3 regions of the Rhodobacter sp. 4.3.4 genome follow, and region 3 is predicted to be linked to each of the others. Evidence: riboswitches for the same ligand, from Rfam matches in the RefSeq annotation. Region 3 holds a riboswitch; each other region holds the start of a gene.
The links. A riboswitch is a leader RNA that binds a small molecule or an ion and turns the genes downstream of it on or off. The one in region 3 is predicted to bind cobalamin.

Region 1: another riboswitch for cobalamin. It lies ahead of exbB (tonB-system energizer ExbB); the one in region 3 lies ahead of AC4PTB_RS10915 (ribonucleoside triphosphate reductase).
Region 2: another riboswitch for cobalamin. It lies ahead of AC4PTB_RS07520 (DUF1636 family protein); the one in region 3 lies ahead of AC4PTB_RS10915 (ribonucleoside triphosphate reductase).

The regions. Positions count from the first base shown of each region.
Region 1 is NZ_CM178967.1:1,242,267-1,245,533, reverse strand. Features, by position in the region: gene AC4PTB_RS05990 (substrate-binding domain-containing protein) at 1-764, shown strand, start outside; cobalamin riboswitch at 828-1,023, shown strand; gene exbB (tonB-system energizer ExbB) at 1,385-2,173, shown strand; gene exbD (TonB system transport protein ExbD) at 2,173-2,592, shown strand; gene AC4PTB_RS05975 (energy transducer TonB family protein) at 2,589-3,267, shown strand, end outside.
Region 2 is NZ_CM178967.1:1,550,471-1,553,737, forward strand. Features, by position in the region: gene AC4PTB_RS07510 (cobyric acid synthase) at 1-395, opposite strand, end outside; gene cobO (cob(I)yrinic acid a,c-diamide adenosyltransferase) at 679-1,317, opposite strand; cobalamin riboswitch at 1,357-1,577, shown strand; gene AC4PTB_RS07520 (DUF1636 family protein) at 1,658-2,023, shown strand; gene cobW (cobalamin biosynthesis protein CobW) at 2,027-3,073, shown strand; gene cobN (cobaltochelatase subunit CobN) at 3,073-3,267, shown strand, end outside.
Region 3 is NZ_CM178967.1:2,254,999-2,258,265, reverse strand. Features, by position in the region: gene AC4PTB_RS10915 (ribonucleoside triphosphate reductase) at 1-1,993, opposite strand, end outside; cobalamin riboswitch at 2,089-2,275, opposite strand; cobalamin riboswitch at 2,447-2,648, shown strand; gene AC4PTB_RS10910 (hypothetical protein) at 2,747-3,267, shown strand, end outside.

The DNA.
Region 1 (3,267 bases), 1.0 Mb from region 3:
CCATGGCCGAGCGCTTCGAGGCAGTGGCCCGCGCGCATGGGATGTTTCCGGTGATGACCTGCACGCAGCGCGACCCGGCGCTGGAATTCGAGGCGGCGCGGGCGCTTTTGTCCTATCAGGTCGATTGTCTGGTGGCGAATGGGGCGACCGACCCGGACCGGATCGCCGATCTGTGCGCCGCGGCCGGGGTGCGGGTGGTCAACCTCGATCTGCCGGGATCGAAGGCGGCCTCGGTCACCTCGGACAACTTTGCCGGGGCGAAGACGCTGACGCATCTGATCCTCGACCGCTGCCGCGACGATCTGGGCTATGCCGGGCCGCTTCTCTTCATCGGCGGGCGGGCGGGCGATCACAACACCGCCGAGCGGATCGGCGGCTTTCGCGCCGCCCATGCCGAACGCGCCATCCCCCTGCCCGAAGAGGCGATCCTGGCCTGCGGCTATTCGCCCGACAAGGCCGAGCGGGCGCTCGACGCGCGGGCGGGGGCGCTGCCGCCGGGGCTGTTCGTGAACTCGACGATCAGCCTTGAAGGGGTGGTGGGCTGGCTCAACCGCGCCGTGCCCGATCATGCCGGGCGGATGCGTTACGGCTGTTTCGACTATGACGCTTTCGCCGCGCAACTGCCTGACAATGTTGGCATGATCGAGCAGGACGTGGACGGGATGATTGCCAAGGTCTTCGCGCTGATCGAGGGCGGCCCGACCAGCCCCGCGCATTTCCGCATCCCCTGCATCCTGCGCACGCCCCCCCTTCCCCGCGGCTGAGCCGCAGCGCAGCGCCCACAACCGCAAGCCGCAGTTCCGGCTTGACGCGGCGGGCGAATTGGATTTGGCTGACGCCGTCCAAGTTCCGGCCCGCGGGCCGGATTGAAAGGGAACGCGGAACGGCGCTTGCGCCCAGACCGCGGCTGCCCCCGCAACTGTGAGCGGCGAGCAACGTCGACATGCCACTGGGCGCTGCCCGGGAAGGCCGGCGAAGCCAAGACCCGCGAGCCAGGAGACCTGCTTGGACACTCACCCTTTCCGGGGCGCGAGGGGCGCCGCGGAAGCGGCCCGTTCCGCAGAGGTGGCCCGCCGTCCGCGGAAAGCCCCGGCCTTCCGCGACATCCCACCTTCCGGGCGGTTTCGCCCGGCCGACCAAGGTTCGCCGATGCCGCTTTCGTCCTGCGCCTTTCTTTGCCGTCCAGCCCGTCGCCGCCCCGCCCCCGCCTGCGACCCGCCGCGCCGGGGCAAAGCCGGAGATGGCCCGGCCCTTGCGGCCGCCCATTACTTGACAATTTCACTCAGCAAGCGCAGGAGGGGACAAAGCCAGCCCTCCGCCAGCCGCTCCTGTCCCGCCCTGAACGTCCCCGAGGTCTGCCATGCCCCCCGACATGAACCCAGTCATGCATCCCGTCATGCCCGCGCCTGCCAATGACGCGCTGATCCTGTTTCTCGACCGTGTCGGGCTTTCCTCGCTGGCCGAGTCCCTGCGCGCCGCCGCCGCCGCCGAGGCGCTGACCCCGCTGGCGATGTTCGCCCATGCCGATATTCTGGTGCAGGGCGTGATGCTGGGGCTGCTTGCGGCCTCGGTGCTGGCCTGGGCGATCTGGGCGGGCAAGCTGGTGCAGCTGACGCTGTCGCGCCGCCGTCTTTCGCGCGATTACCGGGCGCTGGCGGCGCGCGGCACGCTGGGCGCGACGCTCAGCGGCGGGATTCTGGCGCGGATGCAGGCGGCGGCAAGCGCGGAAATCCGCGCCTCCGAAGGGCTGCCCGATGGCGGCATCAAGGAGCGTGTCGCGATCGATCTGGCCCGGATCGAGGCCGGGGCGGCGCGGGCGATGCAATCGGGGGTGACGGCGGTGGGGTCGATCGGCTCGACCGCGCCCTTCGTCGGGCTGTTCGGCACCGTCTGGGGGATCATGAACGCCTTTGTCGGCATCGCGGAAAGCGGGTCTTCCAGCCTTGCCGTCGTCGCGCCGGGCATCGCCGAGGCGCTGATGGCCACCGCGCTTGGCCTGGTCGCGGCGATCCCCGCCGTGCTGCTTTACAACCACCTGACCCGCGCCGTCGGCGGCTACCGCGCCGCGCTGACCGATGCGGCGGCGCTGGTCGAACGCACGCTCTCGCGCGATCTGGACCGGGCGCGGCGGGCGCCCGCCAGCGTCACCCCCCTGCATCTGGTGGCGGAATAATGGCGGTCCGGCTCTCCGACGGCGACGACCTCGCCCCCGAGGCGCAGATCAACATCACCCCCTTCATCGATGTGATGCTGGTGCTGCTGATCATCTTCATGGTGGCGGCGCCGCTCTCGACCGTTGATGTGCCGGTCGATCTGCCCGTCGCCTCGGGGCAGCCGCAGCCGCGCCCGGCGGACCCGGTTGTGCTGAGCCTGAACGCGGAAAAGGGGCTGATGCTGGGCCGCGATCCGGTCAGCGCCACCGATCTGCCCGCAAGGCTGGCCGAGGCGACGGCGGGCAAGCTGGACACGCGGATCTTCGTTTCGGCTGACAAATCCGTGCCTTACGGCGAGATGATGGGGCTTTTGAACCAGCTGCGCGCGGGCGGCTATCTGAAGATCGGCCTTGTCGGTCTGGAGGAGGCCGCGCCATGAGCCTGGCGCTTGCCGATCCGCCCGAGGCGCCGGGCCGGGCGCTTTTGTGGGGGCTGGCGCTCTCGCTGGCGCTGCATGCGGTCGCGGTTTCCGTGCTGTCGCAGACCGAGGCCGCGCCCGCGGCGCTGGTGGCGGCGGGGGCGGGCGGCGAGGATCTCGACACGCTCGAGGCGATCGCCGCGACCTTCGTCGATCTGACGCCGCAGATCCAGCTGCCCGAGCCGGCGATGACATTGCCGCTGACCGCGCCGGTGATCGACATTCCCGAAGTCCGGCTGCCCGATCCGGTGCTTTTGCCGCCCGAGCTGCCGAAGATCACGCCGCCGAAAGTCGCGGAAGACAAGCCGAAACCGCCGCCGCCAAAACCGAAACCCGAGCGGCGGGCGGAAAAGCCGAAACAGGCAAAACCCGCGCCCGCGCAAAGCGAAAGCCGCGCCGCCGCGCGCGCGGCGGGATCGGGCGCAGGCGCGCAGGCGGGCACGGGCGGGACGGATGCGCAGGCGACGGTCGCGGCGGGCACGGTGAAAAGCCAGCTTGCGAAATGGGGCGCGACGATCCGCACCCGGATCGAGCGGCGCAAGAGCTATCCCGCCGCGGCGGGACGGGCTTCGGGCTCGGTCGGGCTGGCGCTGCGGGTCGGCCGCGACGGCGCGCTGATTTCGGCCGCGGTGAACC
Region 2 (3,267 bases), 700 kb from region 3:
CCTTCGACGATCACCAGATCATGCGCCGATTTCAGGCGCTGGAAGCTTTCCAGCACCGCGCCCATCAGCTGCGGCTTGAGTGTCGCATAGTCCCGCGCCCGGGTGGTGGCGAGCCGCTTGCCCTGCACCACGACCTGCGCGCCAACGTCACTTTCGGGCTTCAGCAGGATCGGGTTCATGTCGGTCACCGGCTCCAGCCCGCAGGCCAGCGCCTGCAGCGCCTGCGCGCGACCGATCTCGCCGCCATCGGCGGTGACGGCGGCATTGTTCGACATGTTTTGCGGCTTGAACGGCGCCACCGTCAGCCCGCGCCGCCGCGCCGCCCGGCACAGCCCCGCCACCAGCATCGACTTGCCGACATTCGAGCCCGCGCCCTGGATCATCAAGGCGGTCACGAGACCCTCCCGGCGCGCGTGCTGAGCTTGCGGGAGCCTCCGGCGGGGATACTTAGGGGCAAGATAAATGAAAGATCAGAAGCGCAGGGGCGCCGCGCCTTGGGCCGCTTGCGCGGGGAAGACGCGGCGCTTTTACCTTGCACGGTCATCGGGATCCCTCCCTGTACCGTAAGACAAGTCTGCCAGAACATGGTTAGCAATTCCTTAACGTCTCCTTAACGTCCGGCCTTTATCTTGCCACAAATATCCCGGGGGTCCGGGGGCAGCGCCCCCGGCCTTGAGATCAGAATTCAACCCCCGGCTGGCCCTTGATCCCTGCCCGGAACGGGTGCTTCACCTGACCCATCTCGGTCACCAGATCGGCCGCCTCGATCAGCGCCTCGGCGGCGTTGCGGCCGGTCAGCACCACATGGGTCATCTCGGGCCGCTCGTCGCGCAGGAAGGCCAGCACCTCCTCGACATCCAGATAGCCATAGCGCAGCGCGATGTTGATCTCATCAAGCAGCACCATGCGGATCTGCGGATCGCGGATCAGCTCCTTCGCCTTTTCCCAGCCCGCGATGGCCGCCGCGATGTCGCGCTCGCGGTCCTGGGTTTCCCAGGTGAAACCCTCGCCCATCGCATGGAACTGGCACAGATCGCCGAAATGCGTGGTCAGAAGCCGCCGCTCGCCGGTATCCCAGGCGCCCTTGATGAACTGCACCACCGCGCAGGGCATCTGATGTGCAATGCAGCGCAGAATCATCCCGAACCCGGCCGAGCTTTTGCCCTTGCCCGAGCCGGTATGAACGATGATCAGCCCCTTTTCGCCGGATTTTCCCGCCATGATCTTGTCGCGGGCGGCTTTCTTCTTCGCCATCTTCACCGCATGGCGGGCCAGTTCGTCCGGTCCAGTCTCGGGGCTGTCGTTTTCGGGCGTCATCGGGGCGGTCCTCGCGCTTGACAATAGATCGCGTCTTGGCCACTCAGGGCAAGCGCTGGTTTCTGTCCTATGACAGGCGAAGAGGGAATGTGAAGGGAATTGCGACGGCTTGGCCGCGAAACCCGACCGCAGCCGCCCCCGCGACCGTGACCGGAGAGGGCGCCCCGAGGCCACTGGCAACAGCCGGGAAGGCGGGGCGACCGTGAGGGGCCCCCCTCGCATCCGCAAGCCGGGAGACCTGCCAGCGCATGGATTTCGGGCGGACGGGGTGTTCCGCGACCGGGGGCAGGGCGCGTGCGCTCTCACTCTGGCCGTTCCCCCAAACCCATCAGGAGGGGCAATGGCCACCACGCTGCATGTCTGCACCACCTGTCGCGGCACCGCCGCGGCCGATCTGACGCCGCGCCCGGGGGAGAGCCTGCATGCCGCGCTTTCCGCCTTGCCCTGCCCCGAAGGCGTCACCGTGGTCCCGGTCGAATGCCTTTCGGCCTGCACCCAGGGCTGCGCCGTCGCGCTGTCCGGGCCGGGCAAATGGTCCTATGTCTATGGCCGTCTCGACGCGCAGGACGCCGAAACGATCCTTTCCGGCGCCGCCCGGTTCGAGGCCGCCGAAAAGGGCCTGATCCCCTGGCGCGAACGCCCGGAGATCTTTCGCAAGCAATGCCTTGCCCGTATTCCGCCGCACATCATCCCCCCGCAGGAGTGACCCATGTCCGATCTGACCAAAATCCCCGTCACCGTGATCACCGGCTTTCTGGGCGCGGGGAAGACCACGCTCATCCGCCATCTGATGGCGAACCCCGAGGGCCGCAAGCTTGCCGTTCTGGTCAATGAATTCGGCACCGTCGGCGTCGATGGCGAGATCCTGCGCCAATGCGCCGATGAAAACTGCCCCGATGAAAACATCGTCGAGCTGGCCAATGGCTGCATCTGCTGCACCGTCGCCGATGAATTCATCCCGACGATCGAGGCGCTGCTGGCCCGTCCGACCCGTCCCGACCATATCCTGATCGAGACCTCGGGGCTGGCGCTGCCGAAACCGCTGCTCAAGGCCTTCGACTGGCCCGCGATCCGTTCGAAGATCACCGTGGATGGGGTGATTGCTGTGGCCGATGCCGAGGCCGTCGCCGCGGGCCGCTTTGCCCCCGATGTGGCCGCCGTCGATGCCCAGCGTCAGGCCGACGAGAGCATCGACCATGAAACGCCGCTCTCCGAGGTCTTCGAGGATCAGATCGCCTGCGCCGATATCGTGCTTCTGTCGAAAGCTGATCTGGCCGGGGAGGCGGGTCTTGCGAGCGCCCGCGCGCTGATCGAGGCGGAACTGCCGCGCAAGCTGCCGATCCTGCCGCTGACCGAAGGGGTGATCGATCCCAAGGTGATCTTGGGCCTTGGCGCCGCCGCCGAGGATGATCTGGCCGCGCGGCCCAGCCATCACGACGATCACGGCGAGCACGAGCACGACGATTTCGACACGGTGGTGATCGAGTTGCCCGAAATCTCCGATCCGGCGGCACTGGTGGCCGCGATTGAACGGCTGGCGCGCGAGCAGAACATCCTGCGCGTCAAGGGACACATCGCGGTTGCGGGTAAGCCGATGCGGCTTTTGGTGCAGGCCGTGGGCGAGCGGGTGCGGCATCAATATGACCGGCCCTGGGGCACGGAGGCCCGCCGTTCCGCACTGGTGGTGATCGCGGAACATGACGATGTCGACGAGGCCGCGATCCGCGCCGTGCTGCTGGATGGGGTTTCCGCCTGATGCATGTCGTCTTCCGCGAAAGCCATGGGCTCGAGGAAACCGCGGTGCCGACCGATCTGGGTCAGCGCCCGGCGGATCTTGTGGTGCTGTCGCTCTCCGACAGCGATCTGGGGGCTTTCGCGGCGGGCTGGAAACGCGCGGGCGGGCGGCTGCCAAGCCTGCGGCTGGCCAATCTGGTGGCGCTGAAACATCCG
Region 3 (3,267 bases):
CATCGCATTTCGGGCAGAATTCGTGTTCCCCCGCAATATAGCCATGTTTCGGGCAGATCGAGAAGGTGGGGGTGACGGTGATATAGGGCAGGCGGAAGTTCGTCAGCGCCCGGCGCACCAGCTTGCGGCAGGCTTCGGCCGAGGAGACCCGGCTGCCCATGTAAAGATGCAGCACGGTGCCGCCGGTGTATTTCGCCTGCAACGCTTCCTGATGCGCCAGCGCCGCGAAGGGGTCATCGGTGAAGCCCACCGGCAGCTGCGAGGAATTGGTGTAATAGGGCTGATCGGCCGTGCCCGCCTGCAGGATATCGGGGAAGCGCTTGCGGTCTTCGCGGGCGAAGCGATAGGTCGTGCCCTCGGCCGGGGTTGCCTCAAGGTTGTAAAGATGGCCGGTCTCTTCCTGAAACGCCACCATCTGCGCGCGCAGCCGATCAAGCACCCGCAAGGCCAGCGCCTTGCCCGCCTCGGTGGTGATATCCTCGGCATCAGCGGTGAAATTGCGCACCATCTCGTTCAGCCCGTTCACGCCGAGCGTCGAGAAGTGATTGCGCAGCGTGCCAAGGTAGCGCTTGGTATAGGGGAAAAGCCCCGCATCGATATGGCGCTGGATCACCTTGCGCTTGATCTCAAGGCTGGTGCGCGCGAGCCGCGCCAGATGGTCGAGCGCTACCATCAGCTCGTCCTCGTCGCCGCGGTGCAGATGGCCCAGCCGCGCGCAGTTCAGCGTGACAACGCCGAGCGAGCCGGTCTGCTCCGCCGAGCCGAACAGCCCGTTGCCGCGCTTGAGCAGCTCGGTCAGGTCGAGCTGCAACCGGCAGCACATCGAGCGCACCATATGCGGCTGCAATTCCGAATTCACGAAGTTCTGGAAATAGGGCAGGCCGTATTTCGCCGTCATCTCGAACAGCGCATCGGCGTTTTCGCTTTCCCAGGGGAAATCGGGGGTGATGTTGTAGGTGGGGATCGGGAAGGTGAAAACCCGCCCCTTGGCATCGCCCGCCGTCATCACCTCGATATAGGCGCGGTTGATCAGGTCCATCTCGGCCTGCAGATCGCCGTAAGTGAACCCCACTTCGCGGCCCTGCACCACGGGCACCTGATCGCGCAGATCCTCGGGGCAGGTCCAGTCAAAGGTCAGGTTGGTGAAGGGCGTCTGCGTGCCCCAGCGCGAGGGCACGTTGAGGTTGTAGATGAATTCCTGCATCGCCTGACGGACCTGCGCATAGCTCAGCCCATCGAGCCGCACATAGGGCGCCAGATAGGTGTCAAAGGAGGAAAACGCCTGCGCCCCCGCCCATTCGTTCTGCAACGTGCCCAGAAAGTTGACGATCTGCCCCAGCGCGCTGGACAGATGCGCGGGCGGAGCGGATTCGATCGCGCCGGGCACGCCGTTCAGCCCCTCGTGCAGAAGCGTGCGCAGCGACCAGCCCGCGCAATAGCCCGCGAACATGTCCAGATCGTGGATATGGATGTCGCCCTCGCGATGCGCCGCGCCGACCTCGGGCGGATAGACGTGACTCAGCCAGTAATTCGCCGTCACCTTGCCCGAGATGTTCAGGATCATCCCGCCCAGCGAATAGCCCTGATTGGCATTGGCATTCACCCGCCAGTCGGAGCGTTCCAGATATTCGCTGACCGAGCGTTCGACATCGATCATCACCCGGCGGTCCTCGCGCAGGCGGGCGTGCTGCTCGCGGTAGACCGCATAGGCGCGGGCGGTGGCGACATGGGCGGTATCGGCCAGAACCGCCTCGACGGTGTTCTGGATCGTCTCGACATCGGGGGGGCTGGAGGGGGTTTGCAGCGCCAGCCGGTCGAGCACCGCCTGCGTCAGCCGCCCGGCCTCGGCGGCGCCGAATTCGCCGCTGGCATCGCCCGCCCGCGCCAGCGCCGCAAGGATGCGGCGGGCGTCAAAGGGCACAAGCGCGCCATCGCGGCTGCGCACGGTGGCAAAGCCCGCTGGGGCAGTCAAAGCAACATCGGCGATCGGCATCGCGGTCCTCGTCCTTGGGCTTTTGCAGGGACGGGAACGCGAAACGGCCCCGGCAAGGGGTCCGAAAAGCGCCCCGCACGGCCCTCCGCCAGCGGTGGTCATAACAGCTCCGGGCAGGTCTCCTGGCTTTGCGGGTCACAGCTTGGCTGGCCTTCCCGGGCCGGGGCCCAGTGGCGTGATCAGCCGCGCTCGCCGCTTACAGTTGCGGGGGCAGCGCCGGACTTGCACCGGCTTCCCTCTTGGCCTGCGGCGAACCGCAAGACCCAGAGCGTCACGATATAGCAATCAATTGCCACTTGCTGTCAATATATAGTTTCCCCTTGCCCCGGCCGTGCCCGCAGCCCAGGGCCCGTCCCGGCCCGTGCAGACAGGCGATTGGCCGCCCCGCCTGCGACCGAGTGCCGCGCAGACGCCCCCGGGGGGCGCAAACCCGTTTACAGCGCCGCCGCTTGCTTTCATCCTTGCCGCGATGGTGGCGCCGCTTCCGGGCTGCGCCTGAAAAGGGAATGCGGTGCGCCCGTCCGGGCAAGGCCGCGGCTGCCCCCGCAACTGTGAGCGACGAGCAACGCCGGAAATGCCACTGGGCCGCGCCCGGGAAGGTCCGGGGGCGCGATGACCCGCAAGCCAGGAGACCTGCCATCGCAGACGTTTCGGGCGGGGTGAACCGGGGGGACGTGAAGCCTGAGGCCCGCGCCTTGGTTCGTGTCGCCGTTTCCCGCCCCTGTTCAGGCCCTTGTTCAGGGATGTGCGCGCATGGCGGTGAAAATGGATACGATGGAACATTCTTTGCGCGAGGGGCAACGGCTTTTGCGGCTGGTGCTGTGCGGGCGCGCGACCGCGGCGGAGCCTGCGTCGGCGGGGGCGCCGATCCGGGCCGAGCTTGCGGCGCTGCCGGGCGATTTCGCGCTCAGCGGTGCCGGGGTCGCGCTCGACGACGGTTGGCTCTCCTGGATCAAGGGGCCGGGGCCGCAGCTTTGCGCCGCGATGGGGCAGATCGCCGCCGATCCGCGGCTGGCGCGGGCACGGCTGCTTGCGGTCGGCTGGACCGGCCGGCGCCGGTTTGACCGCTGGCCCCTGCGGCAGGCGGTGTTGCATCATCACGCCGCGCAGCTGCTGTCCGGGACCTCCTGGCGGCCCGAGGCGGATCTGCTGGCGCTGGCGCAGCGCGTCTTTGACGATCTGGCGCAGGATCATGCGCAGGGGTCCTTTGCGCAGTCCGACCTGTTGCGGCGGGTGCCCGATTTCGTCGAAAGGCTGCTGGATTGCGCGGCCGA